Regions from separate parts of the Arthrobacter sp. NPDC057388 genome, predicted to be linked through region 1. Evidence: riboswitches for the same ligand, from Rfam matches in the RefSeq annotation. Region 1 holds a riboswitch; the other holds the start of a gene.
The links. A riboswitch is a leader RNA that binds a small molecule or an ion and turns the genes downstream of it on or off. The one in region 1 is predicted to bind glycine.
Positions count from the first base shown of each region.

Region 2: another riboswitch for glycine. It lies ahead of gcvP (aminomethyl-transferring glycine dehydrogenase); the one in region 1 lies ahead of gcvP (aminomethyl-transferring glycine dehydrogenase).

Region 1 is NZ_JBHVBL010000009.1:118,173-134,001, forward strand. Features, by position in the region: gene ACFUTU_RS06840 (lipid II:glycine glycyltransferase FemX) at 1-851, opposite strand, end outside; gene ACFUTU_RS06845 (TspO/MBR family protein) at 1,003-1,575, shown strand; gene ACFUTU_RS06850 (L-serine ammonia-lyase) at 1,611-3,023, opposite strand; gene glyA (serine hydroxymethyltransferase) at 3,136-4,470, opposite strand; gene gcvH (glycine cleavage system protein GcvH) at 4,467-4,850, opposite strand; gene gcvT (glycine cleavage system aminomethyltransferase GcvT) at 5,500-6,648, opposite strand; gene gcvP (aminomethyl-transferring glycine dehydrogenase) at 6,662-9,511, opposite strand; glycine riboswitch at 9,689-9,787, opposite strand; gene ACFUTU_RS06875 (TetR/AcrR family transcriptional regulator) at 9,894-10,433, opposite strand; gene ACFUTU_RS06880 (MFS transporter) at 10,500-12,053, shown strand; gene ACFUTU_RS06885 (Dps family protein) at 12,156-12,635, opposite strand; gene ACFUTU_RS06890 (nitrilase-related carbon-nitrogen hydrolase) at 12,883-13,929, shown strand; gene ACFUTU_RS06895 (agmatine/peptidylarginine deiminase) at 13,941-14,951, shown strand; gene ACFUTU_RS06900 (APC family permease) at 14,964-15,829, shown strand, end outside.
Region 2 is NZ_JBHVBL010000001.1:72,060-87,888, forward strand. Features, by position in the region: gene ACFUTU_RS00280 (NtaA/DmoA family FMN-dependent monooxygenase) at 1-796, shown strand, start outside; gene ACFUTU_RS00285 (hypothetical protein) at 801-956, shown strand; gene ACFUTU_RS00290 (alpha/beta fold hydrolase) at 1,047-1,823, opposite strand; gene ACFUTU_RS00295 (methylenetetrahydrofolate reductase) at 1,966-2,787, opposite strand; gene purU (formyltetrahydrofolate deformylase) at 2,784-3,725, opposite strand; gene cycA (D-serine/D-alanine/glycine transporter) at 3,722-5,212, opposite strand; glycine riboswitch at 5,362-5,458, opposite strand; glycine riboswitch at 5,698-5,798, shown strand; gene gcvP (aminomethyl-transferring glycine dehydrogenase) at 5,949-8,801, shown strand; gene gcvT (glycine cleavage system aminomethyltransferase GcvT) at 8,811-9,959, shown strand; gene gcvH (glycine cleavage system protein GcvH) at 9,994-10,377, shown strand; gene ACFUTU_RS00325 (L-serine ammonia-lyase) at 10,445-11,857, shown strand; gene lipA (lipoyl synthase) at 11,898-12,917, shown strand; gene ACFUTU_RS00335 (MOSC domain-containing protein) at 12,941-13,513, shown strand; gene ACFUTU_RS00340 (3-hydroxyacyl-CoA dehydrogenase family protein) at 13,519-14,484, opposite strand; gene ACFUTU_RS00345 (SDR family NAD(P)-dependent oxidoreductase) at 14,517-15,272, opposite strand; gene hisD (histidinol dehydrogenase) at 15,285-15,829, opposite strand, start outside.

The DNA.
Region 1 (15,829 bases):
TCCGTGCAGCCCAGCTCCTTGAGCTGGTTGATCGCGGTCCACTGCACCAGGTGCGAATCGCCGTACTGGTTGCGCTTCTGCAGGGATCCGCCGTCCTTGTACGTGCCCTTGCGGCCGTAGTTGATGACGAAGGCACCCACCGAGGGAACGCCGTTTTCGTACACGAACATAAGCCTGCCCTGGCCGCGCTTGATGAAGTTCGTCCAGAACTGCCGGTAGTAGTCGTATTCGCGGACGCGCACCTGGGACTTCGCCTGGACGGTGTCGGTCATGAGGGCGTACATGGCCTTGAAGTTTTCCTCGCTGGGGTCCACGTTGTGAACCTCGACGCCCTCGCGGATGGCGCGCCGGACGGCGTTCCGTCCCCGTGAGTGGAGGTTGCGGAGCAGCTGGTTCTCCTCGGGGGAGATATCCAGCAGGGCCGTGGAGTCGTTGGGCTGCAGGTTGTGCGTCTTGACGAGGCCTGCCCCCTCGATGACTTCGCGGGCGACGTCGCTGAGGATGATGTCCGGCTCGATCTTGATGGCGAAGACCCCCAGCCGTGCGCGCTTGACGAATTCGGCGTTGGCTGCGGCGATGCCCGGAATGTCCTCGACGGCGGCCACATCAGGTCCCTTGATGAGGTACCAGAGCTTGCCCAGCACCGGGAAGCTCTTTTCCAGGACCAGGTTGTAGCTCGTGTAGTCAGCGGTCTCGTAGACGAGGTGCAGGGTCTTCCAGCCGAAGTGCTGCTTGACCTCGGCGAAGGCCTCCGACTGCAGCAGGTTTCCGCCGTTCGGATTCGCGGTGACGTGGGAGTCCCAGTTGGCAACCTCTTCGGAGGTGGCAAAGCGGGCAGTGAATTCTCGCAAGTGTGCCGTGTCCAATCTTCGCTTACGTTTCGTGCAGATGCCGGAGAAGCAGCCTCAAGTCTATCCGTCAGGGCTCCCGGCCCGCTCGACACGGGCACGTGATCCTGGTCAGAATCTTGACTCCGCCTGCGCCCTTGGCAAGTGTAGGGAGATGACGAGCAGGGACCGCGCGCCGGCCGCGGGAACGGGAACAGATGCCGCAACCAGGGGCGGTGCCGTGCCACCTGCACGGCGGCGCACCGCCGTCGAAATTGCCGGCCTCCTGGGGTTCCTGGCGGCCTCCGCCCTGGTGGCCTGGCTGGGTTCGCAGGCGACCATCAGCAACGTCACCGGCTGGTACGAAACGGCCGACAAGGCGCCGTGGTCTCCGCCCAACTGGGTGTTCGGGCCCGTCTGGACCGCGCTGTACACAGCCATGGCGGTGGCTGCATGGCTTGTTTGGCGGAGCCGCAGCCCGCGCCGCAGGGCTGCGCTCAGGGTCTACGGCGTGCAGCTTGCCCTGAACCTGGCGTGGACGCCCGTGTTCTTCGGGCTGTACCCGGCCTGGGGTTCGCCTGCGCTCTGGCTGGCGCTGGGCATCATCCTTGCCCTGGCCGTGGCTGTGGCCGCCACCGTGCTCCTGTTCGGCCCGATCCGCCGCACGGCCGGTCTGCTGATGCTGCCCTACCTGTCGTGGGTGGTCTTTGCCACAAGCCTGAACCTCTGGGCGGCCGCCAACAACTAGTCCCGTCCGGACGGGCTCAACCGGCGGTGCTGGAATCAGCACTCCACGACGTTGACGGCGAGGCCGCCCATCGCCGTTTCCTTGTATTTGGAGCTCATGTCCTTGCCGGTTTCGCGCATGGTCACGATGACCTCGTCCAGCGAGACCCGGTGCGAACCGTCGCCCCAGAGCGCCATCTTCGCGGCGTTGATCGCCTTGGCCGCGGCGATCGCGTTCCGCTCGATGCACGGGACCTGGACCAGCCCGCCGATCGGATCACAGGTCAGGCCCAGGTTGTGCTCCATCGCGATCTCCGCCGCGTTCTCCACCTGCGCCGGGGACCCGCCCATCACCTCCGCCAGCCCGGCGGCAGCCATCGACGACGCCGACCCCACCTCGCCCTGACAGCCCACCTCCGCACCCGAAATCGACGCCTGCTCCTTGTACAGCACCCCGACCGCGCCGGCGGCCAGCAGGAAACGGACCACCACGTCGTCGCGGTCCTCCTGCGTCGCGTTCTCCATGCCCGGCGCGAAATGCAAAGCGTAGTACAGCACGGCGGGGATGATCCCGGCCGCCCCGTTCGTCGGGGCGGTGACCACGCGGCCGCCGGAGGCGTTCTCCTCGTTCACGGCCAGGGCGATCAGGTTCACCCACTCCTGCCAGTACTTCGGGTCCCGGTAGTCCCCTCCGTGGCCACGGCCTTCCTTCAGCAGCCGCTCATGCCAGTCCGGGGCCCGACGGCGGACCTTCAGACCGCCCGGCAGCAGCCCCTCCCGCTTCAGGCTGGCCTGCACGCAGCCCTCCATCACCGAATAAATGTGCAGCAGCCCCTCCCGGATCTCCGCCTCGGACCGGGACGCGCACTCATTGACCAGCATGACGTCGGCAATCGACAGGCCCTGGGCACGGCAGTGCCCCAGCAGTTCCGCCGCGGTCCGGAACGGCAGCGGCAGGTCCTTCTTCGACTCGTCCAGCTCCTGCTGCGCGGCCTCTTCCTCGCCCTCGCGGACAATGAACCCGCCCCCAACGGAGAAGAACGTCGCCTTCTGCAGCTCCGCCCCGTTCACATCAAAGACCGTGAACGTCATCCCGTTCGTATGCCGCGGCAGCACCGTCAGCGGCCGCAGCACCATGTCCTCCACGCCATACGGCAACGGAACCGACCCCGCCAGGTTCAGGATCCCCGTCTCCGCGATCGACGCCAACCGCTCCTCCACCTCATCCGGCAGGATCAGCTCCGGGTGATACCCCTCCAAGCCCAGCAGCACCGCCGTCATGGTCCCATGCCCGTGCCCCGTCGCCGCCAGCGACCCGTACAGATCCACCCGCAGCGACGCCACGCTGTCCAGCTTTCCGCTGGCTTTGAGCTCGCCGGCGAAGACGGCAGCGGCACGCATCGGACCCACCGTGTGGGAACTCGAGGGCCCGATCCCAATGGAAAAGAGATCAAAGACTCCAACGGCCATAAATCAATCCTAACTAGGCATGGGGTCGGTAGAGGGTGGAGTTTTTGTACAGATAATGGCCTCAAAAGGGCCTTCAACCCGCGGTATCTGGACAAAAACTCCACCCTACAGGTCAGGCGAGGTTTGCGACGCCAGGGTAGAGGGGGTGGGCTTCGGCGAGGGCTTCCACGCGGCGGCGCAGTCCGGACAGGTCGGCATCGGCGTCGGCGGTCAGTGCCTCCGCGATGATGTCCGCGACCTCGGCAAAGGCGGCTTCGCTGAAACCGCGGGTGGCCAGGGCCGGAGTGCCGATGCGCAGGCCGGAGGTGACCATCGGCGGGCGCGGATCGAACGGCACGGCGTTGCGGTTCACGGTGATGTCGATGGCAGCGAGGCGGTCCTCAGCCTGCTGCCCGTCGAGCTCACAGTTCCGCAGGTCCACCAGAACCAGGTGCACATCCGTACCGCCGGAGACCACCGAGATGCCCTTGGCCGTGACGTCGGGCTGGACCAGGCGCTCGGCGAGGATCCGGGCGCCGGCGAGCACCCGCTCCTGGCGTTCCTTGAACTCCTGGGACGCGGCGATCTTGAAGGCCACGGCCTTGCCCGCGATCACGTGCTCCAGCGGCCCGCCCTGCTGGCCAGGGAAGACAGCCGAGTTGATCTTCTTGGCAACGTCGGCGTCGTTGGTCAGGATGATCCCGCCGCGCGGACCCGCGAGGGTCTTGTGCGTGGTGGACGTGGTGACGTGCGCGTGCGGGACCGGTGACGGGTGCAGGCCTGCGGCGACGAGCCCGGCGAAGTGCGCCATGTCCACCATCAGGTAAGCCCCCACGGAGTCGGCGATCCGGCGGAACTCGGCGAAGTCCAGCTGCCGGGCGTACGCAGACCAGCCGGCCACGATGAGCTGCGGCTTGTGCTCCTGGGCCAGGCGCTCCACCTCGGCCATGTCGATCCGGTGGTCATCTTCACGGACCTGGTACGGGACCACGTTGTAGAGCTTGCCGGAGAAGTTGATCCGCATGCCGTGCGTCAGGTGCCCGCCATGGGCGAGGTTCAGGCCCATGATGGTGTCGTCCGGCGTGATCAGGGCGTGCATCACCGAGGCGTTCGCCTGCGCACCGGAGTGCGGCTGCACGTTCGCGTACCCGGCACCGAACAGGGCCTTGACCCGGTCGATCGCGAGCTGCTCGATCACGTCAACGTGCTCGCAGCCGCCGTAGTACCGCTTGCCCGGGTACCCCTCGGCGTACTTGTTGGTCAGCACCGACCCCTGCGCCTGCATCACCGCAGCCGCCGTGTGGTTCTCCGACGCAATCATCTCCAGGCCCGTGCGCTGGCGCCCAAGTTCGTCGTCGATCTTTGCCGCGATCTCCGGATCCAGCTCCGCGAGATCCGCGTTCAGGCTCGGCGACACGACCTGGGTGAAGGCGACTGTTTCTGTGCCTGCGGCACCTGCGCCGCTCACAGCTCGCCGCCGTTCTTGGACGCGTACTCCTCGGCAGAGAGCAGCGGGCCCTCAGATTCGGCCGCCACCTTGAACAGCCAGCCGGCCCCGTACGGGTCGCTGTTGATCAGGGCAGGGTCCTCGATGACCGTGGAGTTGATCTCCGTGACCTCTCCCGTCACCGGGGCGTACAGGTCCGAAACCGACTTCGTGGACTCAACCTCGCCGCAGGTCTCCCCCGCGGTCACCGCGGACCCCACCTCGGGCAGGTCCACGTAAACAATGTCGCCGAGGGCGTCTGTGGCCACGGCGGAGATGCCAATAGACACCACATTCCCGTCCTCACGGGAAACCCATTCGTGTTCCTCGGAATACTGCAGTTCAGCGGCAACTTTTGCCATTTATTTTCCTTTGCTCGTGAAACTCGCGGACAAAAACAGTTGTGTGTGGCTGGGTGGCGCCTGGGAACTCCTCCGTACCCCGCGCGCGTGGCCTGGGTGGCGGGTGAGGGAACTCCTCCCCGCACCGCGCGCGTGGCCTGGGTGGCGGGTGAGGGGAACTCCTCCGCGTGCTGGGCCCACGCCGTCCGGGTTCCCTGGCCGAGCCTGCGAGGCCAGGGGGACGGTGGGGAGCACGCTTCCGGAGACCCCTCACCCGCCGTAGTGACGTTCAGTTTTCGGGGCCACCAGTTTCCGGAGCGAAACTTGCAACAGCCCCGTACCAGGCAAGCCAGAGCGCCGGTTCGGCAAGCTCGACCCCCAATGATCGAGCTTGGCGAGGGCATACACCGGCGGTCGGGTTTTGAGAGAACGCGTCCGACGGCGGCCCCTCCCCCAGCACCTTTGGCTTTCGATGCACTCATCCTGGCTGTCGCTGTGCCGTGATTGTCACCCAAGGTGACATGCCCTCGAAGGGCCGGCTGGCCGCGGTTTTCGAAAGCGTGCGTCAAAGCGACGAAGGAGCAGCACGCGTGAAAACTGGGGCCCGCCGGTCCTGGAGCCGAGTGGAACCGCGAGGGTTTCGGCAGGCTCAACCAGCGGTTCGGCCGGGCTACTTTGAGCGCTTGTAGAAAGGCAGTGCGACGACTTCGAACGGCTCCGCCTTGCCCCTCAGGTCGATGTCCAGGGCCGTGCCGGGTTCGGCGTAGGCGACGTCGACGTAGGCCATGGCGACCGGGTAGCCGAGGGTGGGGCTGGGCTGGCCGGAGGTGACTTCGCCGACGACCGTGCCGTCCTTAAGGACCGGGTAATGTCCGCGGCCGGCGCGGCGGCCCAGGCCTTTGAGGCCTACGAGCTTGCGGCCCGAGGTGGAACCCGCCCCGGCTTCCTTCTTGGCAGCCAGCGCGGCCTTGCCCACGAAGTCGCCTTCCTTGGACAGCGCGACGACCGGGCCCAGGCCGGCGGCGAACGGGTCGCCCTCGAGGGAAAGCTCGTTGCCGTACAGCGGCATGCCGGCCTCCAAACGGAGCGAATCACGGGACGCGAGGCCCGCGGGCGTCAGCTCCCCCTCATCCGCGATGGCGACGATCGACTGCCAAAGGGCGGCGGCGCCGTCGTTCTCCACGAAGATCTCGAAGCCGTCCTCGCCGGTGTACCCGGTCCGGGCCAGCAGCAGGTTCCGGCTCGCCCCGCCCACCAGGAAGGGCACTTCGACGGCGGCGTAGTACTTCAGCCCGGTGACCAGCTCGTGCTGGGCCGCCGGGACGAGGCGGAGGAGGATCTCCTCGGCCTTCGGGCCCTGCACGGCGATCAGTGACGTGCCGGCGGAGGCGTCCTCGACGGCGGCGTCAAAGCCGGCGGCCCGCTGCACCAGGGCCTCGGCCACCACCTTGGCGTTGCCGGCGTTGGGCACTACCAGGAAGCGGTCACTGCCTTCAGCCGCGGACGGCCGCCGATAGACGATGAGGTCGTCGATGATGCCGCCGTCGGCGTCGCAGATCAGGGAGTACTTGGCCTTGCCGACGGCCATGGCGGAGATCTTGCCGGCGAGGGCGTAGTCCAGGAAAGCGGCAGCGTCCGGGCCGGTGACCCAGACTTCGCCCATGTGGGAGAGGTCGAAGATGCCGGCCGAATTACGGACGGCATGGTGCTCGGCCAGTTCCGAGCCGTACTTCAACGGCATCTGCCAGCCGCCAAAGTCGGTGAACGAAGCACCGAGCTTCTTGTGCTCCTCGTAAAGGGCAGTGTAGTTCTCAGTCATTGAGCGGATTCCTCTAGTTCTCGAACGCTTCGAGGGGCGGGCAGGAGCAGACCAGGTTCCGGTCACCGGCGGCGCCGTCGATGCGGCCCACAGGCGGGAAGTACTTGTCCTGCTTGTGCGTGTGCCCGGGGAAGACGGCCTGCTCGCGCGGGTAGGCGCGGTCCCAGTCGGAGCTGATGGCAGCTGCCGCAGTGTGCGGGGCGTTGCGCAGCGGGCTGTTCTCCACCGTGAAGTCGCCGTTCGCCACCTGGTCGATCTCGCCGCGGATGGCGATCATGGCCTTGATGAACCGGTCGATTTCGCCCAGGTCCTCGGATTCGGTGGGCTCCACCATCAGCGTGCCGGCCACCGGGAACGCCAGCGTGGGGGCGTGGAAACCGTAGTCAATCAGGCGCTTGGCCACGTCCTCGGCGGTGACGCCGGTCTTGGCCGTCAGGGCGCGCAGGTCCAGGATGCATTCGTGCGCCACGAGGCCGCCTTCGCCGGTGTAGAGCACGGGGAAGAAGTCGTTCAGGCTTGCCGCCACGTAGTTGGCAGCCAGCAGCGCCGACTTGGTGGCCTCGGTCAGGCCGGCCCCGCCCATCAGCTTCACGTACGCCCAGGAGATCGGCAGGACGCCGGCGGAGCCGAAGCGCGAAGCGGAGATCGGAACGTCGTTGCCTTCGGTCCAGGTAGCGGCGTCACCCGGCATGAACGGTGCCAGGTGTGCCTTCGCCGCGACCGGCCCGACGCCGGGTCCGCCGCCGCCGTGCGGGATGCAGAAGGTCTTGTGCAGGTTCAGGTGCGAGACGTCGCCGCCGAACTTGCCGGGCTGGGCCAGGCCGACGAGGGCGTTGAGGTTGGCGCCGTCGACGTAGACCTGTCCGCCGGCGGCGTGGACGGCGTCGCAGACTTCGCGGACGTCGCCGTCGTACACGCCGTGGGTGGAGGGGTAGGTGATCATGATGCACGAGAGTGCATCCTTGTTGGCCTCGATCTTCGCGTACAGGTCCGTGTGGTCGATCGTGCCGTCAGCGGCGGTAGCCACGACGACCACCTTCATGCCGGCCAGCACGGCGGAGGCGGCGTTGGTGCCGTGCGCCGAGGCCGGGATCAGGCAGATGTTGCGCTGTCCCTCACCGCGGGAGAGGTGGTAGCCGCGGATCGCCAGCAGGCCGGCGAGCTCGCCCTGGGACCCCGCGTTGGGCTGGATGGACACCTGGTCGTAGCCGGTGATCTCGGCGAGGTCGGCTTCCAGTCCGCCGATGAGTTCGCGCCAGCCCGCGGTCTGGGAATCCGGGGCGAACGGGTGGATCGAGGCGAACTCCGGCCAGGAAATGGCCTCCATCTCGGCGGTCGCGTTCAGCTTCATGGTGCACGAACCCAGCGGAATCATGGTCCGGTCCAAGGCCAGGTCGCGGTCGGAGAGCCTGCGGATGTAGCGCAGCAGCTGGGTTTCCGAACGGTGCGTGTTGAACACCGGGTGCTGCAGGTACGCGGAGGAACGCTCGACGGCGGTGTCCAAGGCGAAACCGCCAGTCGCCTCCACGGCGGTGGCACCAAAGGCGGACAGGACGTCGGCGACGACGGCCGGCGTCGTGGTTTCATCCGCCGAGATGCCGACGGTGTCGGCGTCGATGCTGCGGAGGTTGATGCCCTTCTGCTCGGCGGCGGCGATGATGGCGCCGGCCTTGCCCGGAACCGAAACCGTCACAGTGTCGAAGAAGCTGGTGTGCAGGACGTCCAGCCCGGCGGCCTTGAGCGACGCGGCAAGGGTCCTGGCGTGGCCGTGCGTGGTCTCGGCGATCGCCTTCAGGCCCTCCGGACCGTGGTACACGGCGTACATCGAGGCGACGATGGCCAGCAGCGCCTGGGCGGTGCAGATGTTGGAGGTGGCCTTCTCGCGGCGGATGTGCTGCTCCCGGGTCTGCAGCGCGAGGCGGTAGGCAGGGACACCGGCGTTGTCCTTGGAGACGCCAACGAGCCGGCCCGGCAGGGAGCGCTCGAGGCCCTTCTGCACAGCCATGTAGGCGGCGTGCGGACCGCCATAGAACAGGGGAACGCCGAAGCGCTGGGCGGTTCCGACGGCGATGTCGGCGCCCTGCTCGCCCGGAGGCGTGATCAGGGTCAGGGCCAGCAGGTCCGCGGCCACGGTCACCAGTGCGCCGCGTTCCTTGGCGGCGGCGATCACGCCGGAATGGTCGAAGACCCGGCCCGAGACGCCGGGCTGCTGGAGCACGACGCCGTTGATCTCGCCGTCGGGCAGCCCCTGGGACAGGTCCGCGACCTCCACCTCGAAGCCGAGCGCCTCGGCGCGGCCCTTCACAATGGCGATGGTCTGCGGCAGGCAGTCCGCGTCCAGGACGGTCTTGCCGTCATTCTTCTTGTTGGCCCGGCGCATCAGCAGCACGGCCTCGGCCACGGCCGTGGCTTCATCCAGCAGCGACGCGTTCGCGATGGGCAGCGCCGTCAGGTCCTGGACCATGGTCTGGAAGTTCAGCAGCGCCTCAAGCCGGCCCTGCGAGATCTCCGGCTGGTACGGCGTGTACGCGGTGTACCACGCCGGGGCCTCGAGGATGTTGCGGCGGATCACCGGCGGCGTCACGGTGTCGTAGTAGCCCTGCCCGATCATCTGAACCGCGGTCTTGTTCTTGGCCGCGAGCTTCCGGAGTTCGGCCAGGACCTCAACTTCGCTCAGCGCGGGGGCAAGCTGGAGCGCGGAGTCCTGGCGGATGTCGTTGGGGACTGCCGTGTCAACCAGGGCGTCGACGGTGTCATAGCCGACGGCCTTGAGCATGGCTTCGACGTCGGCCTGGCGGCGGGCGCCGATATGCCGGTCGACGAAGGACGAGGAGGCTGAACTAACGGTCAAAAGGAACTCCATAACTAAGGCGGCGCAGGGTACGCCACATTGATTCGGGTTCCTCCCCGCTCTGTATTGGACCTGAGAGATTCCGCGGACACTCGTGTCCGCTTGCACCGTCGGTGAGCACAGCACGCCCTGAACCGTCCGCGCGAACGCGGACATTCCAGCGGGCAGCCTGCTGCTCTCCAGAGTTGCCTTGCCGCGGCGGTACGTGGGCCTGAGAGATTCCTGGGGAGGTTTTGCTCCTACGGCGCCTGCTTGTACCTACTTGCAGGACTCTCCCGCCGCAGATCAAAGGCTTTATTAAATTGAGCGGTGACAGCTGTCGTCGTCACAGAGGCTATTGTCCTACGCCGGGTTCGCGTCCGCAAACCGCGGCGGTAGCCCGGCAGCAGCGGGACTACCCCCGCAGCCGGTCGAGCGCGGCGAGGAGGCTTTCGACGTCGGCCGCGGTCTCGGAAGGCGTTGCCGCCGGCCCGACGGACAGCATGGCATTGAAGTAGAGCCCGTCGCCCATGTACAGGACCGCCTTGGCCAGGCCCGGCCCCACGTCGCGGGCAATCTCGTCCAGCCACCGCTGCTGGATGTGGGCAAACCGGCGCCGGGTTTCCTCGTGCGCGACCTCGGCCAGCCGCGTGGCGGCCACGATGGCACGGTCCAGCGGCGTGTCAGCCCAGACGGACGACCTGATGAAGTAGGCGGCAGCTCCCTCCGGGGCTGCGGCCATGGCCTGCGCGTCCGCCTCCGCGAATTCATCCAACCGGTCCAGCAGGACGCCGATCAGTGCTTCCTTGTTCGGAAAGTGGTACAGCAGCCCGCCCTTGGAGACGCCGGCGCGGGCGGCCACAGCATCGAGGGTGGCGGCGCGCTCCCCCACCTCGATCAGCAGGGATTCGAAGGCATCGAGGACTGCGCCGCGGGCGACCGGTTTTCTGGGCATGGCTTCCATCATGCCCGTTTCGGACTGAAGGCTATAACTGTACCGTCCGGACGGTATAGTTATTTCATGACCACTCATTCCGTCCTCGCCCCGCTGCCCGCCGAGGCCAACCGGACTTCATCCAAAAGAGACTGGCTCGCCCTGGCCCTGCTCATGTTCCCCGTGCTCCTGGTGGCCGTGGACAATACCGCGCTGACGTTTGCCCTTCCGGCGATCGCCCGCAGCCTGGACCCCTCGGGCGTGCAGCTCCTGTGGGTGGTGGACGCCTACGCACTCGTCCTGGCCGGACTCCTCGTGGCAATGGGAAGTCTGGGCGACAGGATCGGGCGCCGCCGGCTGCTCCTGACCGGCATCTCAGGGTTTGCGGCGGTCTCCGCGGCATCAGCCTTCGCGCCGAGCGCTGAATGGCTTATTGCGGGCCGCGCCGCCCTGGGATTCTTCGGCGCCATGCTCATGCCGTCCACACTGTCCCTGATCCGCAACATCTTCCAGGAGCCGGGCAGGCGTCGGCTGGCCGTGGCCATTTGGGCCGCGGGCTTTTCAGGGGGCGCGGCACTCGGGCCGATCTTTGGCGGCTGGTTGGTGGAGCATTTCTGGTGGGGCGCGGTCCTGCTCGTGGCCGTGCCCATCATGCTGCCGCCGCTGATCCTCGGCCGCTTCCTCATTCCGGAGTCCAAGGATCCGAAACCGGGACGCGTGGATACCCCCAGCGTGGTGCTGTCAATGCTGACCATGGTGCCGCTGGTTTACGGCATCAAGGAACTGGCCACGCACGGCCCCGGCCCGGCCGCTTTCGGCGTGATGGCATTCGGCCTGGTCATGGGCCTTCTCTTCGTCTGCCGCCAGCACGCCCTGGCTTCCCCGATGCTGGACATTTCCCTGTTCCGGAACCCAGTATTCAGCGCGGCAATTACGGCAAACATCCTGTCGCTGTTCTCCTACAACGGCTTCATCCTGTTCCTGGCACAGCACCTGCAGCTGCTCGAAGGCATGTCACCGTCCGAGTCCGGTACCGCCATGGTGCCCGCGCTGGCGGCAATGGTGGTGGCCGGCCTGCTGGTGGTTCCGCTGGTCCGGAGGGTGCGGCCGGGCTTTGTGGTGGCCTCGGGACTGGCGCTGGGCGCCACCGGCTACTGCCTCGTCGCATTCGGCAATCACGACGGCGGACCCGCCACGCTGCTTGCCGCCCTCCTCGTTTTGGCCGTAGGTGTGGGATCCGCCGAGACCATCTCGAACGATCTGATCCTGGGGGCTGCGCCGGCGGCGAAATCCGGGGCCGCAGCGGCGATCTCGGAGACGGGTTACGAAGTGGGGTCCCTCCTGGGCACGGCGGTCCTGGGGTCGATCCTGACCGCGTCATACCAGCAGCACCTCGCCCTGCCGGCGGCCGTTGCGCAGGTGTCCACAGCAGCGTCGGCAGACCAGGCCCGGGAAACCCTCGCCGGGGCGGTGGAGCTGGCCGGGTCGCTGCCGGCACCGCTGGCAGAGGCGGTCACGGCCGCTGCCCGGACGGCGTTTGACTCCGGCGTGCACATCACAGCGGCGATTGGGCTGGTGCTGATGGCAGGAGCGTCGGTGCTTGCCGCCGTCGTACTCCGCCGCATCCCGCGTGCGAAGTAGTCGGGACCGGGCGAAGTAGCGGGCACAAAATCGGGCGGCCCCGGAGGAATCCCTCCAGGGCCGCCCATGACAATCGGCGCGGGTAATAAACTGCCCGGTCGCTTACTTGCTGTCCGGCTGCGTCACGCTGGCCGACGCCTTCATGTTCTCGGCGCCGGTCATCCACGCGAACTGCTCCAGCTTCTCGATGAAGGTGTGCAGCAGGTCGGCGGTGGTGGGGTCTTCCTCGTCGACCTCGTCATGAACCTTGCGCATGGTGCCGACCGCCGCCTCCAGGGCGGCCACGATGCGGTCAATCGCATCCTTCGTATTGATGAGCCCCTCCGGGAACGCCGGAAGGTTCGTCGACTTTGCCACGGTGGCGCTGCGCCCGTCCGGCAGGGCATGCAGGGCGCGCATGCGCTCCGCGATGTCGTCCGCAAAGAGCCGGGCGGCAGTGACAATCTCGTCCAGCTGGAGGTGCAGATCCCTGAAGTTGGTGCCAACGATGTTCCAGTGCGCCTGCTTGCCCTGGAGGTGCAGCTCGATCAGGTCCGTCAGGACGGCCTGCATGTTGTTGGTCAGTGTCGGTGAAGCCTTCATGAATCCTCCTCGAATGGTCCAGTGGTTTCGACGCTACCGCAGGCGCTCCGGGCCGGGGAGCACCAGAGGCCGAATTTCACGATCAGCTTACTTACTAATTCCGCGGGCGCCCAACTTCCGTGCGGCGAGCGGACGGGGTCATAAATGATCGGCATTCAAATAACCCTTGCCACGCCGGCATCGCACGTGCATACTAAATGAACGTCATTCATTTAGTGACGGTCGTCTCACTGGAGTAATCATCATCATGATCGAAATAACCTGCCTCAACGCGCCCGCCTCCCTCGCCCGGACAGCGCCGTCCGGACGCCCTGCCCTGAGGGTGGGCCTCGTGCAGCACCGCTGGCACAGCAGCGCCGCCGCACTCCGCGCGGAACTCAACGACGGCATTGACCGGGCCGCCCGGCTGGGTGCCACGGTGGTGTTCCTGCCCGAGCTCACACTTTCCCGCTACCCGGCCGACCAGATCCCCGAAAATGACCTGTCCCTGCAGGGCCAGCACCGCCCGCGCCCCTCCGACACGGCGGAGGACCTGCTGACCGGCCCCACCTTCCGCTTCGCAGCAGAGGCCGCCCGCCGGAACGGCATTACCGTCCATGCCTCGCTCTACCAGCGCGCGGCCAACCCGGACGGCTCGGATGACGGCCTTGGCCTGAACACCTCCATCCTGGTCTCCCCCTCCGGCGAGCTCCTGGCCCGCACGCACAAGCTGCACATCCCGGTGACCGCGGGATACTACGAGGACAAGTTCTTCCGGCAGGGCCCCGAGGCGGAGGACGCCTACCGGGTCCACGCCCCGGCAGAACTCGGCGGCGCCCGGCTGGGCATGCCCACCTGCTGGGACGAGTGGTTCCCGGAGCTGGCCCGCATGTACTCCCTCAGCGGCGCTGAGCTCCTGGTGTACCCGACGGCGATCGGTTCCGAGCCGCTGTTCCCGGACTTTGACACCCAGCCCCTGTGGCAGCAGGTCATCGTGGGCAACGGCATCGCCAACGGCCTGTTCATGGTGGTTCCGAACCGCTGGGGCCAGGAGGGCAGCCTGAACTTCTACGGCTCCTCCTTCATCTCGGACCCGTACGGCCGCATCCTGGTCCAGGCACCCCGGAACGAGTCCGCAGTCCTCGTGGCCGATCTCGACCTGGACCAGCGCAAGGACTGGCTGACCCTCTTCCCGTTCCTCACCACCCGCCGCCCGGACACCTATGCCCGGCTCACCGAACCGGTCCGCACCGAGGAGCCGTTCGGCACACCCAGTGCGGCGGCTGGGCTTGTCGCGGCCGGGGCACACGCGTGAGCACCTGGCGCATGCCGGCCGAGACGGCCCGCCAGGAGCGGCTTTGGATGGCGTTCCCCACCGGCGGCTACACGCTCGGGGACACCGCGGAGGCGGCGCACGCCGCCCGGTCGGTCTGGGCCGCCGTCGCGAATGCCGCCGTTGAGTTTGAACCGGTCACCATGGTGGTGGACCCGTCCGACGTCGGCACCGCCGCCCGCTACCTGTCCCCCGCCGTCGAGGTACTGACGGCGGAACTCAACGATGCGTGGATGCGCGACATCGGCCCGACGTTTGTTCTGGACGGAAACGGCGCCCTGGGTGCTGTCGACTGGGTCTTCAACGGCTGGGGCGCGCAGGACTGGGCCAGGTGGGACAAGGATTCGCTGGTCGCCGCCGAGGTGGCAGGCCGGGCCAGCGCCCGGCACCTCGTGTCCGAGCTGGTCAACGAGGGCGGCGGCATCCAGGTGGACGGCGAGGGAACGGTGCTGGTCACCGAAACCGTGCAGCTGGATCCGGGCCGCAATCCCGGAGTCAGCAAAGCCGAAATCGAGGCCGAACTGGCCAGGACCATCGGCGCCACTAAGGTGATCTGGCTGCCCCGCGGACTCACCCGTGACTCCCAGCGGTTCGGAACGCGCGGGCACGTAGACATCGTCGCAGCCATCCCCTCCCCCGGCACCCTGCTGGTCCATTCACAGCAGAATCCTGCCCACCCCGACTACGAGGTAAGCCAGGAAATCATCAGCTTCCTGTCCGCCACCACGGACGCTGCCGGCCGGGAATGGAACATCATCGAAGTCCCGGCGCCCGTCGCCCTGACGGACCCGGAGGGCTTCGTGGACTACAGCTACATCAACCATGTGGTGGTCAACGGCGGAGTCATCGCATGCACCTTCTCTGACCCCAACGACGAGAAGGCGCTCCGCATCCTCGCGGACGCATATCCCGGACGCAGGATTGTGGGCATCGACGCCCGCGAACTCTTCGCCCGCGGCGGGGGGATCCACTGCATCACCCAGCAGCAGCCCGCTGCCATCTAGAAAGGGCCACACATGAGCCAAACCACGCGTGAAAGCATCCAGCCGGGCGGCAAGAGCGCTTCCTCGGCCGGCGAAGCAGCCCACGGCATCACCGGGAAGGGCCTGAAGGGCGGGCAGCTCGGGCTCCTCGCCGTCGTCGTCCTGGGCATTTCCACGATCGCGCCGGCGTACACACTGACCAGCGCCCTGGGTCCCACGGTGAACGAGGCGGGGCTTCAGCTGCCGGTGATCTTCCTCATCGGCTTCATCCCCATGATCCTCGTGTCACTCGCCTACCGGGAGCTGAACGCGGACTCACCGGACAGCGGCACCACGTTCACCTGGGTGACCAAGGCGTTCGGGCCCTGGGTTGGCTGGATGGGCGGCTGGGGCCTGCTGGCCGCCAACATCATTGTGCTGTCCAACCTCGCCGGGGTGGCGGTGGACTTCTTCTACCTCTTCCTGGCGCAGCTGACCGGTTCCCCGGACCTCGCGGACCTTGCCGCCAACAAGCCGCTGAACGTGCTGACCTGCTTCGTGTTCGTGGCCCTGGCCGTCTGGGTCAGCTACCGCGGCCTGCACACCACCAAGCTTGTCCAGTACGGCCTGGTGGGTTTCCAGCTGCTGGTTCTGGGCCTCTTCGTGGCCATGGCGTTCGCCAACTGGTCCACGTCCAGCACGGCCATCCCGTTCAGCTGGGACTGGTTCGACGTGACCAAGATCGAGACCTTCGGACAGGTCGCGGCGGGCATCTCGCTGTCCATCTTCGTTTACTGGGGCTGGGACGTGTGCCTGACGGTCAATGAGGAAACCGCCAACGGGAAGAAGACCGCCGGCCTCGCCGGCACCCTGACCGCCGTCGTCGTCCTGGGCATCTACCTGCTGGTGACCATCGCCAC
Region 2 (15,829 bases), on a different contig from region 1:
GAAGCTCCCTCGCAGCGCCCAGTACCGCCCGGTGCTGTTCCAGGCCGGCGACTCACCGGAAGGCCGCGACTTCGCGGCCCGGCAGGCCGACGTCATCTTCTCCGCCCACCCGCGGCTCGACGACGCCCTCGACTTCCGCCGCGACATCGTCCGGCGCACGGTCAACGCCGGCCGCGGCGCGAACGACGTCAAGATCATGCCCGCCAGCGAGTTCATCCTCGCCGCCACCCCGCAGGAGGCACTCGAGAAGAAGAACTGGGTGCGAAACCTGCAGATCGGGCCCGAGCAGGCCATCGCCTACCTGGAACAGTTCTGGGGCCGCGAGCTTCAGGCATTCGATCCGGACGGGCCGCTGCCCGAGATCGACCCCGTGGTGGAAGAGACCTCCGAAACCCGCGGCAGCGGATTCCACGGAGCCAAGGCCAAGCAGCTGGCGGACCAGTGGCGCGCCGAAGCCAGGGACAAGGGACTGAGCATCCGGCAGTTCGTCTCGGCCCGGACCAGCCGCGGGGACTCCAGCTTCACGGGCTCCTACACCGAGGTGGCGGACCGGCTGGCGGAATATGCCCGCACGGGTGCCGTGGACGGCTTCAACATCTCGCCGTGGCTGATCCCCACCGGCCTGGACGACATCGTTAACCACCTCGTCCCGGAGCTGCAGGAGCGCGGCGTCTACCCCACCGAGTACGCAGGCAACACTCTGCGCGAGAACCTCGGGCTTTCGACGCCGGTCCGGCAGGCGGACTCGGGGCAGCACACCGCCGTCGGGAACACCGCCGTCGGTCTGGAAGTCTAGGCTTGTGGACGGCGGCCGTGGCGGTGACGACCGCGCCGTTGAAGACCGGGTGTCGGGCCTCGGCGGGTCGAACAACGGCGGGCCGAAGTGGTCCGGGCACACCGATGCCGCCGCCGAAACCATCCGGCTCCAGCTGACTGTTGCTGAGCTGCTCCTCTAATGGCTTCTCGACTGCTCCGTAGGTGCCCTTTTCGCGCCTCATAAGGGCCTCTACAGAGCAACGGATTGGAATTTTCTGGCCGTACCGCTGTCAGCGCGCAGCTCCAGCCGGGACCGCCAGGGACAGGAAGTCCTCGATCCAGGTCTGCATCCGGGCGTCCTCCAGATGCAGACGGTGCCTGCCGCCGTCGACCCGGATTAGCTGCGCATCCGGAATCCGCCCGGCCATCTCGGCGGCGTTGGCAACCGGTGCCAGGGCGTCCTCGCTGCCGTGAATGACCAGGGCCGGGGCCTGGATTGAGGAAAGAACGTCCCAGGCATCGTGCAGGCGGCTGGCCCGGAAGTGCCTGCTCTTGACCGCTGCGGAGGCCTGAACCCGGAAGAACGCAGCTACAACCGCAGGATTTTGCTCGACAAAGCCGGGGCTGAAGAACAGCGGCGCCATGCGTGCAAGGTCCCCGCTGGTGAGCGCGGCTGTGGCCGCAGCGGTCCGGGCCGGCCCCCTGGCGTCGCCGGCACTCGTGGCCGCCAGGATCAGGGACGCCACCCGGTCGGGGAAGTCCACGGCCATCCACTGGGCAGCGCGGCCACCCATCGAGTGCCCATAGACGTGAGCCCTGCGGACACCGGCAGCATCCAGAACAGCAACGGCATCTGCCGCGAAGGCCGGCGTGGTGTAGTTTTCCGCGCTGCCTTCCGAGCTGGCGCCGATGCCGCGGTGATCGAAGCGGATGACCCGGAACGAACGGGCCAGACCAGGAACCACCGGGTCCCAGCCGGCCATTCCCGTCGCCTGGCCAGCCACGAGCAGCAGGGGTTCCCCGCTGCCTTCCTCCGTCCAGGCAAGCTCCGCGCCGTCTTCGGTCACGGCCTTTTTCAACGTCGGGGTCACCTGTTCAATGTACCTTCGCCCGGGTGCGGCCAAAATAAAAGGCGCGAACGTAGAGTTGCGGCCCCGATTCCGGGCGGAAATGGGGCCGCAACTGTCCGTTCGCGCCGTGATTGGGGGCTCAGGAGGCCTTCGCGCCTGCCTTTGCGCTCCAGTCCATCGCGGGCTGGGTTTCGACGTTGTTGAAGGTGTAGAGGTGGATGCCGGCGAGTGCGGGTTCCGTGACGGCCAGCTCGGAGACCAGCGACCCGGAGGAGTAGCTGCCGGCATTCAGGAGCCTGCGCGCGAGCGGGCCCTTGCGGTTCAGGAACTTCAGCGACGGACCGACGCCGATCTTGGTGGCCAGCGAGATCAGCTTCGCCCGCGGCACGGGCCCGGCCACTCCCGCCCAGATGGGAAGGTCAACGCCCTCACGGCGGAGCAGTTCCGCGTACCAGCCGACCCTGGCCGCCGAAAAGCACATCTGGGTGACCACGTTCGAGGCCAGATGCTGCTTTTCGAGCAGCGCATCGAGCATGTGCAGCTCGTTGTGCTTCGGATGGCCTTCCGGATATCCGGCCACGCCGATGGCCATGGTCCCGCCGGTCAGTTCGGCGATGTCCTCCATGAGACGGAAGCTGTTGCCATAGGGGCCGGCGGCTTCGGCAGCATCCCCTCCGATGGCGAAAACCTCCGTGATTCCCGCGGCCTCGCAGTCGCGGAGCAGGCCCGCGAGCTGGGCCCGGCTGCCGAGGCCCCGCGCGGCCAGGTGGGGTATCACGCTGTAGCCGAGCCCGCCCAGCTGGACGGCGGCCCGCACAGTGGACTCCGGCCCGTGGTGCGGCAGGCAGGTCACCGTCAGCGTGGATCCGGCAGGAACGTGAGCCTGGACTTTGGGAATGATGCCGTCCGTGGGAATGATCTCCAGGCGTACCGGGAATGGGTTGAATCGCTCGTTTGTCACCGCAGGATGACCGTCCGGTTCCCGGAGAGGATGATTCTTCCCTCGGCGTGCCAGCGGACGGCATTCGTCAGGGCCTTGCACTCCGCGTCCTTGCCCACCGACACCAGGTCCGCGGGAGTGAAGGTGTGGTCGACCTCGATCACCTGCTGCGCGATGATCGGCCCCTCATCCAGCTCTGAATTGACGTAGTGCGCTGTGGCGCCGACGGTCTTGACGCCGCGCTCGTACGCCTGGTGGTAGGGCTTGGCACCCTTGAAGCTGGGCAGGAACGAGTGGTGGATGTTGATGGCCCTGCCGGCGAGCCGTGCGGTGGCGGAGTCGCTGAGGACCTGCATGTAGCGGGCCAGGACCACGAGTTCGACGTCGAGCGCCTTCACGAGTTCCAGCAGGGCAGCTTCCGCTTCGGGCTTGGTAGCTGCTGTCACGGGGATGTGGTGGAACGGGATTCCGTGCCAGGCCGCGAGCCCCGCCAGGTCAGGGTGGTTGGACACCACGGCTGCGATCTCCACCGGGAGTTCGCCGCTGCGGGTGCGGACCAGCAGGTCGTTGAGGCAGTGGTCGTACTTGGAGACCATCACCAGGATGCGCTGCCTGCGGCTATGCCGCTCCAGGCGCCAGTCCATGTTCCACTCGTCGGCAAGCGGCGCGAAGCTTTCGCGGAGCTGTTCGACGGCGGGCTGTTCGACGGCGTCCGTGTCACCAGCGGTTTCGCCCGGGGCGGCGGCTGAGGCGAAGTGCACCCGCATGAAGAAGTGCCCCGCGCTCCGGTCGCCGAACTGCTTGAGGTCCACGATGTAGCACTCCTGCTTGAGCAGGAAGTCCGCGACCGACTGGACGATCCCCAGGGAGTCCGGGCAGTGGAAGGTGAGCACAAACTCCCCTGCACCTGGCTGCCGGGCCTGGCCCGCCGTCGTCGGCTTTTCCTCGATGGTGATCATCCCTTGACGCTTTCCTTCTCCTGGAACTGGCTGTCCGCACCGTTGCGGGCGGTGTTTTCCTCGGCGCGCAGCTCGTCCTGGAAAGCCTCGTAGCGGGCAATGTGGGCCGGCCGGCGGCGCAGCACCAGCCAGGCAGCACCGAGGAGGACGAACCAGACGGGCGTGACCAGCAGTGCGGCCAGGGTGTCCGGCTGGGTGGTGAGCGTCCACAGCACGAAGCCGAAGAACGCGAAGACCGCCCACACCATGGGAATGCCGCCGGGCATCTTGAACTTGGAGGCGCTGTGCAGGTGCGGGCGCCGGCGGCGGAAGGCGATGTAGCTGGCGAGGATGATCGACCAGACGAAGACGAAGCAGACGGCGGAGACGGTGGTAACCATGTCGAACGCCTTGCCGACGTCCTGGCCGGCGTACATGAGCACCACACCGGAGAGCAGCAGCACGCAGGACAGGAACAGGGCGTTGTTGGGTACCTTGCGGCGGGACAGGCTGCGGAAGACGGCCGGCGCGTCACCTTCCTCCGCGAGGCCATAGACCATGCGCGAGGTGGAGTAGATGCCGGAGTTGGCCGAGGACATCGCCGAGGTCAGCACGACGAGGTTGACCACCGTGGCGGCGGCTCCGAGGCCGGCCAGCGAGAACATGGCAATGAAGGGGCTGTGGCCGGCGGCGAACTGGGTCCAGGGCGTGACGGACATCAGGATGATGAGGGCGCCCACGTAGAAGAGCAGCACGCGCACCGGAATGGAGTTGATGGCCTTGGGCAGGTTCCGCTCCGGGTTCTTGGCTTCGGCGGCCGTGGTGCCCACCAGTTCGATGCCCACGAAGGCGAACACGGCGATCTGGAAACCGGCCACGAAGCCCATGAATTCATTGGGGAAGAAGCCGCCGTGGCTCCACAGGTTGGTGAAGCTGGCCTGCCCGGAGTCGCTCTGGAAGCCGATGAAGATCATGAACATGCCTACGATGATCAGGGCGGCGATGGCGATGATTTTGATGAGGGCGAACCAGAATTCCGTTTCGCCGAAGGCCTTGACGGTGGTCAGGTTCAGCAGGAGCAGGATGGCCACGGTGGCCAGGCCCGGGATCCAGAGCGGCAGTCCCGGCCAGAGCTCGCGGGAGTACCCGGCGATCGCTATGACGTCCGCGATGCCGGTGATCACCCAGCAGAACCAGTAGGTCCAGCCGGTGAAAAAGCCGGCCCAGGGGCCCAGCAGGTCGGCGGCGAAATCGCTGAAGGACTTGTAGTTGAGGTTGCTCAGCAGCAGTTCGCCCATGGCCCGCATGACGAAGAACAGCATGAAGCCGATGATCATGTACACGAAGATCACCGACGGCCCGGCCGCGGAGATTGTTTTGCCCGAACCCATGAACAGGCCGGTGCCGATGGCGCCGCCGATGGCGATCAGCTGGATGTGGCGGTTGCTCAGCTGCCGTTCCAGTCGCGGAGCCTCCCCGGCCGGGGACGCAGAAGGGTGAATCGTCATAAGGAACTCCATTGTTCAAGTGGCACCAAATGGCCACACTGACAGGGTTCCTCCCCGCTCTGTACTGGACCTGAGAGATTCCGCGGACATGGATGACCGCTTTGCACCTTCGGTGAGCCCGGGCACGCCGGGCTGCTTTTCAGAGTTGCCTCGCCGCGGCGGTACGTGGGCCTGAGAGTTTCCTGGGGAGGGTTTGCTCCTACGGCGCCCGCTGATGTACCGGCAGGGCTCTCCCGCCGCAGATCGTAAGCGTTTTCAGTTATGAATTCGGCGTGCCGACGGCGCCCGGCCTGTCCGGCGCCTGCCGGTCAGCCCAGTCCCGCTGGCCACCGGTTCAGTGTGGTCTCGGTCACGAAGAATTGTCAAACCCGGCTCCCCGGGCCCTTCATGGGCAGCGCCGCAGCGGTTTGGCCCGGCCCCGTTTTGGCATTCGGCGCCGAGTGCTGTACTGTGTGAGCCGAATCACCCACATCTTCATAGCCTTTCGAACCGTGGCGGGAGAGTCCTCCCAGTCATCCATCGGGCAGGCGCCGTAGGAGCAAATCCTCCCCAGGAATCTCTCAGGCCCCAGTACCGCCGCGGCGAGGCAACTCTGGAAAGCAGCCAAACTTTGGTTTGGCTCACCGACGGTGCAAGCGGACACGACTGTCCGCGGAATCTCTCAGGTCCAATACAGAGCGGGGAGGAACCCAACCCATGCCGTGCCACCCGTGGCCGGCCAGACCTGGAGTTCCTCATGACGATTCAATCCCTTCCGTCAACGTTTGCCGACCGGCATATCGGCGCCCGCCGCCAGGCCGACATCGACACCATGCTCAAGCACGTCGGCTACGACACCGTCGACGGCCTGGTTGACGCCGCCGTTCCGGCACCCATCCGCCAGGAAAACGCGCTGCGCCTCACCGCTGCCCTGAGCGAAGTCGAGGTCCTGGCCGAGCTCCGCCGGCTCGCGGCCAAGAACAAGACCGCCGTGCAGATGATCGGGCAGGGCTACTACGACACCGTGACGCCTCCGGTGATCCGCCGCAACATCCTCGAGGCCCCCGCCTGGTACACCGCGTACACGCCGTACCAGCCGGAGATCTCCCAGGGCCGGCTCGAGGCGCTGCTGAACTTCCAGACCATGGTCCAGGACCTGACCGGCCTGCCGATCGCCAACGCTTCCCTGCTGGATGAAGCCACCGCCGTGGCCGAGGCCGTGCTGCTGATGCGCCGCGCCAACAAGAAGAACGACGGCAAGACCGTCCTGGACGCGGACTGCCTGCCGCAGACCATCGCGATCGTCAAGGGCCGCGCCGAGGCGCTCGGCTTCGAGGTGGAGGTCGCGGACCTGTCCCAAGGGCTGCCCGACGGCGAGATCAACGGCGTCGTGCTCCAGCAGCCCGGCGTCTCGGGCCGGGTCTTCGACCATTCCGGCGTGATTGCCGCTGCCAAGGAGCGCGGCGCGCTGGTGACCGTGGCCGCGGACCTGCTGGCGCTGACCCTGATCACGCCTCCGGGTGAGCAGGGGGCCGACATCGCCGTCGGAACCGCCCAGCGCTTCGGCGTTCCGCTGTTCTTCGGCGGCCCGCACGCCGCCTACATCGCCGTCCGCGCCGGCATGGAGCGCACGCTTCCCGGCCGCATCGTCGGCGTCTCCAAGGACAACGCCGGCGCCCCCGCCTACCGGCTGGCGCTGCAGACCCGGGAGCAGCACATCCGCCGCGAGAAGGCCACCTCCAACATCTGCACCGCGCAGGCCCTGCTGGCCATCGTGTCGTCCTTCTACGCCGTTTACCACGGCCCGGAGGGCCTGAAGGCGATCGCCGAGACCGTGCACCACAACGCCCGTGTCCTGGCCACCGCCCTGAAGACCGCCGGCCGCGAACTGGCCAGCGAGACCTTCTTCGACACCCTCACCGTCCGCGTGCCGGGCAAGGCCGCCAAAGTCATCACCGCCGCCGAGGCCCGCGGCATCAACCTCCGGCACATCGATGAGGACACCGTTGGCGTCTCCATCGATGAGACGACGACGGCGGAAACACTTTCCGCCGTAGCCGTCGCCTTTGGCGCCGGTCCGGTCGGGGACGCAGCCGGGTTCGAACTGCCCGAGTCCGTGCTCCGCACCTCGGACTACCTGCAGCACCCGGTGTTCAACACGCACCGCTCCGAAACCCAGCTGCTGCGCTACATCCGCAAGCTCTCCGACCGCGACCTGGCACTGGACCGCACCATGATCCCGCTGGGCTCCTGCACCATGAAGCTGAACGCCACCGCCGAGATGGAAGCCATCTCCTGGCCCGAATTCGCCTCGATCCACCCGTTCGCCCCGGACTCCCAGACCGAGGGCTGGCGCGAACTCATCGGCGGTCTGGAAGCCGACCTCGCCGAAATCACCGGCTACGACCAGGTGTCCATCCAGCCCAACGCCGGGTCCCAGGGCGAACTCGCCGGCCTGCTGGCGATCCGCGGCTACCACCTCTCCCGCGGCGAGGGACAGCGCAACATCTGCCTCATCCCCGCCTCCGCGCACGGCACCAACGCCGCCTCGGCCGTGCTGGCCGGCATGAAGGTGGTCGTCGTGGCCACCGCCACCGACGGCACGATCAACCACACGGACCTGTACACCAAGATCGAGCAGTACCGGGACGTTCTCTCGGCGATCATGATCACCTACCCCTCCACCCACGGGGTGTACGACGGCGATGTCCGTGAGGTCTGCGACGCCGTCCACGCCGCCGGCGGACAGGTCTATGTCGACGGCGCCAACCTCAACGCCCTCGTCGGCCTGGCCCAGCCCGGCAAGTTCGGCGGCGACGTCTCGCACCTGAACCTGCACAAGACCTTCTGCATCCCGCACGGCGGCGGCGGACCCGGCGTCGGACCCGTCGCAGCCAAGGCACACCTGGCACCGTTCATGCCGGGCGACGCCAACAGCGCTTCGTCCGAGGGTGGAGTGGACCGGCATGGCGTTGCCATCAGCGCGTCGCGGTTCGGCTCTGCGGGCGTCCTGCCCATCTCCTGGGCCTACGTGAAGCTCATGGGCGGCCAGGGCCTGACCGAGGCCACCAAGTCTGCCCTGCTCGCGGCGAACTATGTCGCTTCCCGTCTGGATGAGTTCTTCCCGGTGCTCTACACCGGCGACAGCGGGCTCGTGGCGCACGAGTGCATCCTGGACCTGCGCGGCCTGACGGCCAAGACCGGCGTGACCGCCGAGGACGTGGCCAAGCGCCTGATCGACTTCGGCTTCCACGCGCCCACGCTGGCGTTCCCGGTGGCCGGCACCCTGATGGTGGAACCCACCGAGTCCGAGGACCTGGCCGAGATCGACCGGTTCATCGACGCGATGATCACCATCCACGCCGAAATCCAGCAGGTCGCCAACGGCGACTTCACCCTGGAAAACTCGCCGCTGCGCAACGCACCCCACACGGCAGCCGCCGTCGTCAGTTCCGGCTGGAACCGTTCCTACCCGCGCGAGCAGGCCGCCTTCCCGGTGCCTTCGCTCCGGCAGGACAAGTACTTCCCGCCCGTGGGCCGCATCGACGGCGCCGCCGGTGACCGCAACCTGGTCTGCTCCTGCCCGCCCCTTTCCGAGTTTGAAAACTAAGGACTTCCCATGACCGAGAACTACACCGCCCTCTACGACCAGCACAAGAAAGCCGGCGCATCCTTCACCGACTTCGGCGGCTGGCAGATGCCGCTGAAGTACGAATCGGAACTCGCCGAGCACCACGCCGTCCGCAACGCCGCCGGCCTGTTCGACCTCTCCCACATGGGCGAAGTCTGGGTCACCGGCCCGGACGCCGCCGCCTTCCTGGACTACGCCCTGGCCGGCAAGCTGTCCGCCATCGCGGTCGGCAAGGCCAAGTACTCCCTGATCTGCGACGCCGACGGCGGCATCATCGACGACCTGATCTCCTACCGCCGACCGTCTCCGACAGAAGGCGAGGACAAGTACCTCGTGGTCCCCAATGCGGGCAATGCCACCAAGGTGGCCGCAGCACTCGCCGAGCGCGCCGCGGACTTCAACGTCACGGTCGAGGACGCCTCCTCGGAGATTTCGCTGATCGCGGTGCAGGGGCCCAACGCGGAGGCCATCCTCCTGCAGCTGGTCCCGGCCGAACAGCATTCCCTGGTGACGGACCTGAAGTACTACGCGGCAGTCGAGGTGCAGATCGCCGTCGGCGGAACTGCGCGGGACCTCCTGCTGGCCCGCACCGGCTACACCGGCGAGGACGGCTTCGAGATCTACGTGCCCAACGCCGAGGCACCCCGGCTGTGGGAATCGCTGCTTGAGGCCGGCGAAGGGCACGGGCTGGTCCCCGCCGGCCTCGCCGCCCGCGACTCGCTGCGCCTGGAAGCCGGCATGCCGCTGTACGGCAACGAGCTCTCGCGCCGCGTGAACGCCTATGCGGCAGGACTCGGTCCGGTGGTTTCGCTGGCCAAGGAAAGCGACTTCGTCGGCAAGGAGGCGCTGGCCGCACTCAAGGCAGCCGGCGTCGGTTCCACCATCGGCCAGAAGCTCGTGGGCCTCAAGGGTACCGGCCGTCGCGCGGCCCGCGGCCACTACCCGGTGCTCAAGGACGGCACGCTGATCGGTGAGGTCACCTCTGGCCAGCCCTCCCCCACCCTTGGCTACCCGGTCGCCATGGCCTATGTCGACGTCGAACATGCCGAGGTGGGCACGCTGGTGGATGTCGACCTCCGCGGGAAGCCCGAGCGCTTCGAAGTCGTCGCACTGCCGTTCTACAAGCGCCAAAAGTAACCATCCACGAACTTCTAGATACAAAGGAATTGATATGAGCAAGGTTGTTGCCGAACTGAAGTACTCCGCCGAGCACGAATGGGTCGCCGTCGACGGATCCGGGCCTGTGGGGATCGGGATCTCCGCCGTGGCCGCCGACGCCCTGGGCGATATCGTGTACGTGGACCTGCCCGAGGTGGGTGCCACCGTCACGGCAGGCGAAACCTGCGGTGAGGTGGAATCCACCAAGTCCGTCTCGGACCTGTACGCCCCGGTCACGGGCGAGGTCACGGAGATCAACGACGGTGTCGTCGCGGACCCGGCCCTCATCAACAGCGACCCGTACGGCGCCGGCTGGCTGTTCAAGGTGGCCGTCACCGACGAGGGCCCGCTGATGTCGGCCGAGGAATACGCAGCAGCCAACGGCGGCGAACTCTAGCCCCGGCCTCACTCCCCTTAACCTCCCCAGCCCGAACCGATCACAACTCTCCAGTTAGGAACCGACCATGGCTGTTGGCGTCTTTGACCTCTTTTCCATTGGAATTGGCCCTTCGAGTTCCCACACGGTCGGGCCGATGCGGGCTGCCGCCGTGTTCGCGGAGGAGCTGAAGGCCTCGGGGACGTTGGCGGACGTGGCGTCGCTGCGGGTGGATCTGTACGGGTCGCTGGCGGCGACGGGGCACGGGCATGGGACCATGACGGCGGTTCTGCTCGGCCTGGAGGGGTACCACCCGGAGCTGATCCTGCCGGATGAGGTGGAGGAGCGGCTGGCGTCCATCGCGGAGACGGGAATCCTGAACCTGGCGGGGTCGGTTCCGTTGCCCTATGGCGTGGAGGACATGGTGCTGCGGCCGCTGACGGTGCTGCCGCGGCACACGAACGGGATGACGTTCACGGTCTTTGATGTGGACGGGGCGGAGCTGCAGAAGGCGACGTTCTTCTCGGTCGGGGGCGGGTTCATTGTCCGCGAGGGCGAGGAAGAGGCCGCGCAGCAGGAGCTGGACGAGTCGAAGAAGGACCTGCCGCTGCCGTTCCGGACCGCGGCGGAACTGCTGGGGCACTGCCGTGCCCAGGGCCTGTCGATTGCCGACATCATGCTGGTCAATGAGTGCGCGTCCCGGTCCGAGGAGCAGATCCGGGAGGGGCTGCTGCACATTTATTCGGTGATGGAGGGCTGCGTGCAGGCCAGCCTGAAGCGGGAGGGGCTGCTGCCCGGCGGGCTGAAGGTCCGCCGCCGTGCCCCCGACTGGCATGAACGGCTGCTGAAGGAAGGCCGTGACCACGGAGGGGACTACCGGGACCCGAAGTACTGGCAGGAATGGGTGAACCTCATCGCCCTGGCCGTGAACGAGGAGAACGCCTCCGGCGGGCGGGTGGTGACCGCCCCGACGAACGGGGCGGCTGGGATCATCCCCGCCGTCCTCTATTACGCGCTGCACTTCGCGCCCGGGATGGAGAACGCGACCCAGGAGGACCGCGACGACGTGGTGGTCCGGTTCCTGCTCGCCGCCGGCGCCGTCGGGGTGCTGTACAAGGAGCAGGCGTCGATCTCGGGTGCGGAGGTGGGCTGCCAGGGCGAGGTGGGATCGGCGTCGTCGATGGCCGCCGCCGGCCTGGCCGAGGTGATGGGCGGGTCCCCGGCGCAGGTGGAGAACGCGGCCGAGATCGCGATGGAGCACAACCTGGGCCTGACCTGTGACCCGATCGGCGGGCTGGTGCAGGTCCCGTGCATCGAACGGAACGCGATCGCCGCCGCCAAGGCGATCAACGCCGCCAAGATGGCGCTCTGGGGCGACGGTTCGCACCGGGTCTCGCTGGACGAGGTCATCGTGACCATGCGCGAAACCGGCAAGGACATGTCCTCCAAATACAAGGAAACGGCGATGGGCGGCCTCGCCGTCAACGTCGTGGCCTGCTGATTTTGCACTCCTGCTGATTTAGGACTACGGAAAGAGAACCATGACACTGGCACCAGAAGGCCGGAAAATGCTGCGGATCGAGCAGCGCAACGCGGCCACCCCGGTGGAACGCAAACCGGACTGGATCAAGGCCAAGGTCCAGATGGGCCCGGAATTCGTCGGCCTGAAAAACCTGGTCAAAAAGGAAGGCCTGCACACCGTCTGCGAAGAGGCCGGCTGCCCCAACATCTTCGAATGCTGGGAAGACAAGGAAGCCACCTTCCTCATCGGCGGCTCCGAATGCACCCGCCGCTGCGACTTCTGCCAGATCGACACCGGCAAACCCTCCCCCGTGGACCGGTTCGAACCCACCAAGGTCGCCCGCTCCGTGCAGTCCATGCAGCTGCGCTACGCCACCGTCACCGGCGTCGCCCGCGACGACCTCGAAGACGAAGGCGTCTGGCTCTACGCCGAAACCGTCCGCAAGATCCACGAACTCAGCCCCGGCACCGGCGTCGAACTCCTCATCCCGGACTTCTCCGGCAACCCCGACCACATCAAAGCGATCTGCGACTCCGCCCCCGAGGTCTTCGCGCACAACGTCGAAACCGTGCCCCGGATCTTCAAGCGCATCCGCCCCGCATTCCGCTACGAACGCTCCCTGGACGTCATCACCCAGGGCCGGAACCTGGGCATGGTCACCAAGTCCAACCTCATCCTGGGCATGGGCGAAACCCGCGAGGAAATCTCCGAAGCGCTCCGCGACCTGCACGCCGCGGGCTGCGACCTGATCACCATCACCCAGTACCTCCGCCCCTCCGAACGGCACCTGCCCGTGGACCGCTGGGTCAAACCCCAGGAATTCGTCGACCTGCAGCACGAAGCCGAAGAGATTGGCTTCCTCGGCGTCATGTCCGGGCCCCTGGTCCGCTCCTCCTACCGCGCCGGCCGGCTCTGGGCCACCGCCATGCGCAAAAAAGGCCGCGACATCCCCGCCGAACTCGCCCACATCGCAGACGGCATCCAGGACTCCGGCACCACCCGCCAGGAAGCCAGCACCCTCCTCAAAAGGCCGGCCTGAAACCGCGGGTATAGCGTTGTTGCATGACCGAAACCTACAGATACGACGTTGAGGTCCTGCATCTGCTCGTGTCGCCTGGCCATGCGTATTTCGGCCGTGCGCGGGACGGCGCCGCTGACGTGCCGACGACGGACGCCGAGCAGGTCGAGGTGGTGGCCGGCAAGGGCATCGTCGGGGACAGGTTCTTCGGCAAGGCAGCGCACATGGACGCCGCCGTCACGCTCTTCGCGGTGGAAGCGCTCGAGGCCATCGCCGAAGAACTCGACGCCGGTCCCTTCGATCCCCTGCTGACCCGGCGCAACGTGATCCTCCGGGGCGCCCACCTGGCCCCGCTCCTGGGCCAGGACTTCACATTGGAGTCACAGGGCAATGTGGTGCGGTTCAGGGGCGGACGCCCCGCCCACCCCTGCGCCTGGATGGACAGGATGCTCGCGCCCGGCGCGCATGCCGCGATGCGCGGGCGCGGCGGCATGCGCTGCCATGCGCTTTCCGACGGCGTGCTGCACCGCGGGCCTGCGGTGCTGGTCAGTCCCGTGCCGCTCCAGCCCGGGCAGGCGGGCGTTCCGAGCGTGCTGCGGCCAGGCCGGCTGCCGTAGCGCTGTTACAGCCCCGGCGCCTGCCCCAGCTCGGCCCGCAGCTGCGAAAGCCGGGCGTAGGCGCTGTCCCGGTAAGCGACGAGGTCATCCCGGCTGGCGGGGTCGATGTCCAGGAACCCTCGGCCGGTTTTCAGCCCGAGGTTGCCTTCCTCGACCGTTGATGTCAGCGCGGCGGGCGGGGAAAACCGCTCGCCGTAAGCCTTCTCCAAGGTCCGGTACGAGGACTCGTAGACGTCCAGCCCGGCCATGTCGCCGATAGCGAAGGGCCCGAAGAGCGCCAGCCGGAACCCGAAGGTGCTGCTGACCACCGCATCGATCTGTGACGGGGCGGCGACTCCCTCTTCCACGATCCGGGCCGCTTCCTTGTACAGCGCGAACTGCAGGCGGTTGGCCACGAATCCCGGAGTGTCGGCCACCCGGGCCGGAGTCTTGCCAAGGGACCGGATGAGCTCTTCGGCAAGGTCCATCACGCCGGGCGCCGTCTGCGGCCCGGGGATCAGCTCCACCCCGGGAATGAAGGGCGCAGGGTTCATCCAGTGGACGCCGAGGAAGCGTTCCGGGTTGCTGACCGCCGCTGCCAGTTCCCCGATCGGAATGGCGGACGTGTTTGATGCGATGACCGCCCCGGCGGGCGCTGCCGCGGAGATGCGGCCCAGGATGTCCGCCTTGATGACCCGGTCCTCCGGGACCGCCTCGGCGACGTAGTCCGCCGTCGAAACGGCCTCCTCGATGCTCGCGGCAGCGGTGAGGTTGCCCGCGATCGTGTCGGCGGCACCGGCAGGCAGCAGCCCCCGGGCCTCGAAGTCCCGCGCCTGGTTTACAAGGCGAACGCGGGAGCGTTCGGCGATTTCGCCGTCGACATCCCCCAGCGCCACCCCGTAGCCGTGCAGTGCCAGGACCTGGGCTATGCCGCCGCCCATGTAGCCGGCACCGACCACTGCGGTGGCCGCGATGCTCTGTATGGTTTGCATGTTGCTCCTCTTCAAGACGCCAAACGGGAGGGTCAGCGGATGGTGTAGCCGCCGTCGACGGTCAGCGTGTGACCGGTGATGAGCGACGCCGCGTCGCTGAGCAGGAACGCCACGCCGCCGGCGATGTCTTCGGGTTCCCCGAATCGGCCCGCCGGGATCCGGGAGAGCAGTTCGCTGGCCCAGTCTGGCCGGCTGAGGGTCGATGCCGTCAGTTCCGTCCGCACGAACGTCGGGGCGACGGCGTTGACCCGGATTCCGGCGGCGGCCCACTCCAGGGCCAGGATCTTGGTCAGGTGGATCATCCCGGCCTTGCTGGTGCCGTAGGCCGCGCGCTCCTCGATCCCGACGATCCCCGCCTGGGAGGCGATGTTGACGATGGCCCCGCGGGTGCCGGCATCCATCCAGCGCCGCGCCAGTGCCGTGGTCAGGAAGAAGGTGCCCTTGAGGTTGGTATCAAAGACGGTGTCCCAGTCATCCTCCGTCAGCTCCAGGGCCGGCTTGGGCACGTTGACCCCGGCGTTGTTGACCAGCAGGTCAATGCCGCCGCTGGCCTGCTGGAGCGATTCGACGAAGCCTTCGACGTTGCTGGTATCGGTGAGGTCCACGGCCAGCGGCGGAGTCCCGTACCGTTCACTGATCTGTTTGGCGGTTTCGGCGTCGCGGCTGGTTCCGTAGACGGTGGCGCCGCACCCGGCAAGGCCATCAGCAATGGCCTTGCCGAGCCCGCGGCCCGCCCCCGTGACCAGGGCTTTCTTGCCGTCCAGTCGGAAATTCGGCGCTTCCGGCATTTGCGGTCCCCGTTAGCTGTCGAAGGTGTGGTCCGACCAGGGCAGGGACGTGCCGCGGTACTTCGCGGCGCGGACATCGCCGGACCGGGCGTGGCCCTCAAACCGCTCCACCCTGGACGCGCGGCCGCAGAGTTCGCCGAAGAAGGCGCTGGATTCTGTGTTGGTCACTTCCTGGTAGGTGACGGTGCGCAGGTACTTGCCCACCCAGAGGCCGCCGGTGTAGCGGGCCGCGCCGCGCGTGGGCAGCACGTGGTTGGTGCCGATCACCTTGTCGCCGTAGGACACGCAGGTTCCCTCGCCGAGGAACAGGGCGCCGTAATCGTGCATCTTCTCCAGCGCCTCGCGGGGGTTCTGCGTCAGGATCTGGACGTGCTCGTAGGCGTATTCATCAGCCAGGGCGTACGCGTCATCGAGGGTCCCCACCACGTGGACGGCGCCCCAGTCGCGCCAGGCCGCGGCGGCGTAGTCGCGGGTGGGCATGTCCACGAGAATGGTGTCGATGTGCTCCATGACCTTGCGGCCCAGCTCTTCGCTGGTGGTGATCAGGACGGCCGGGG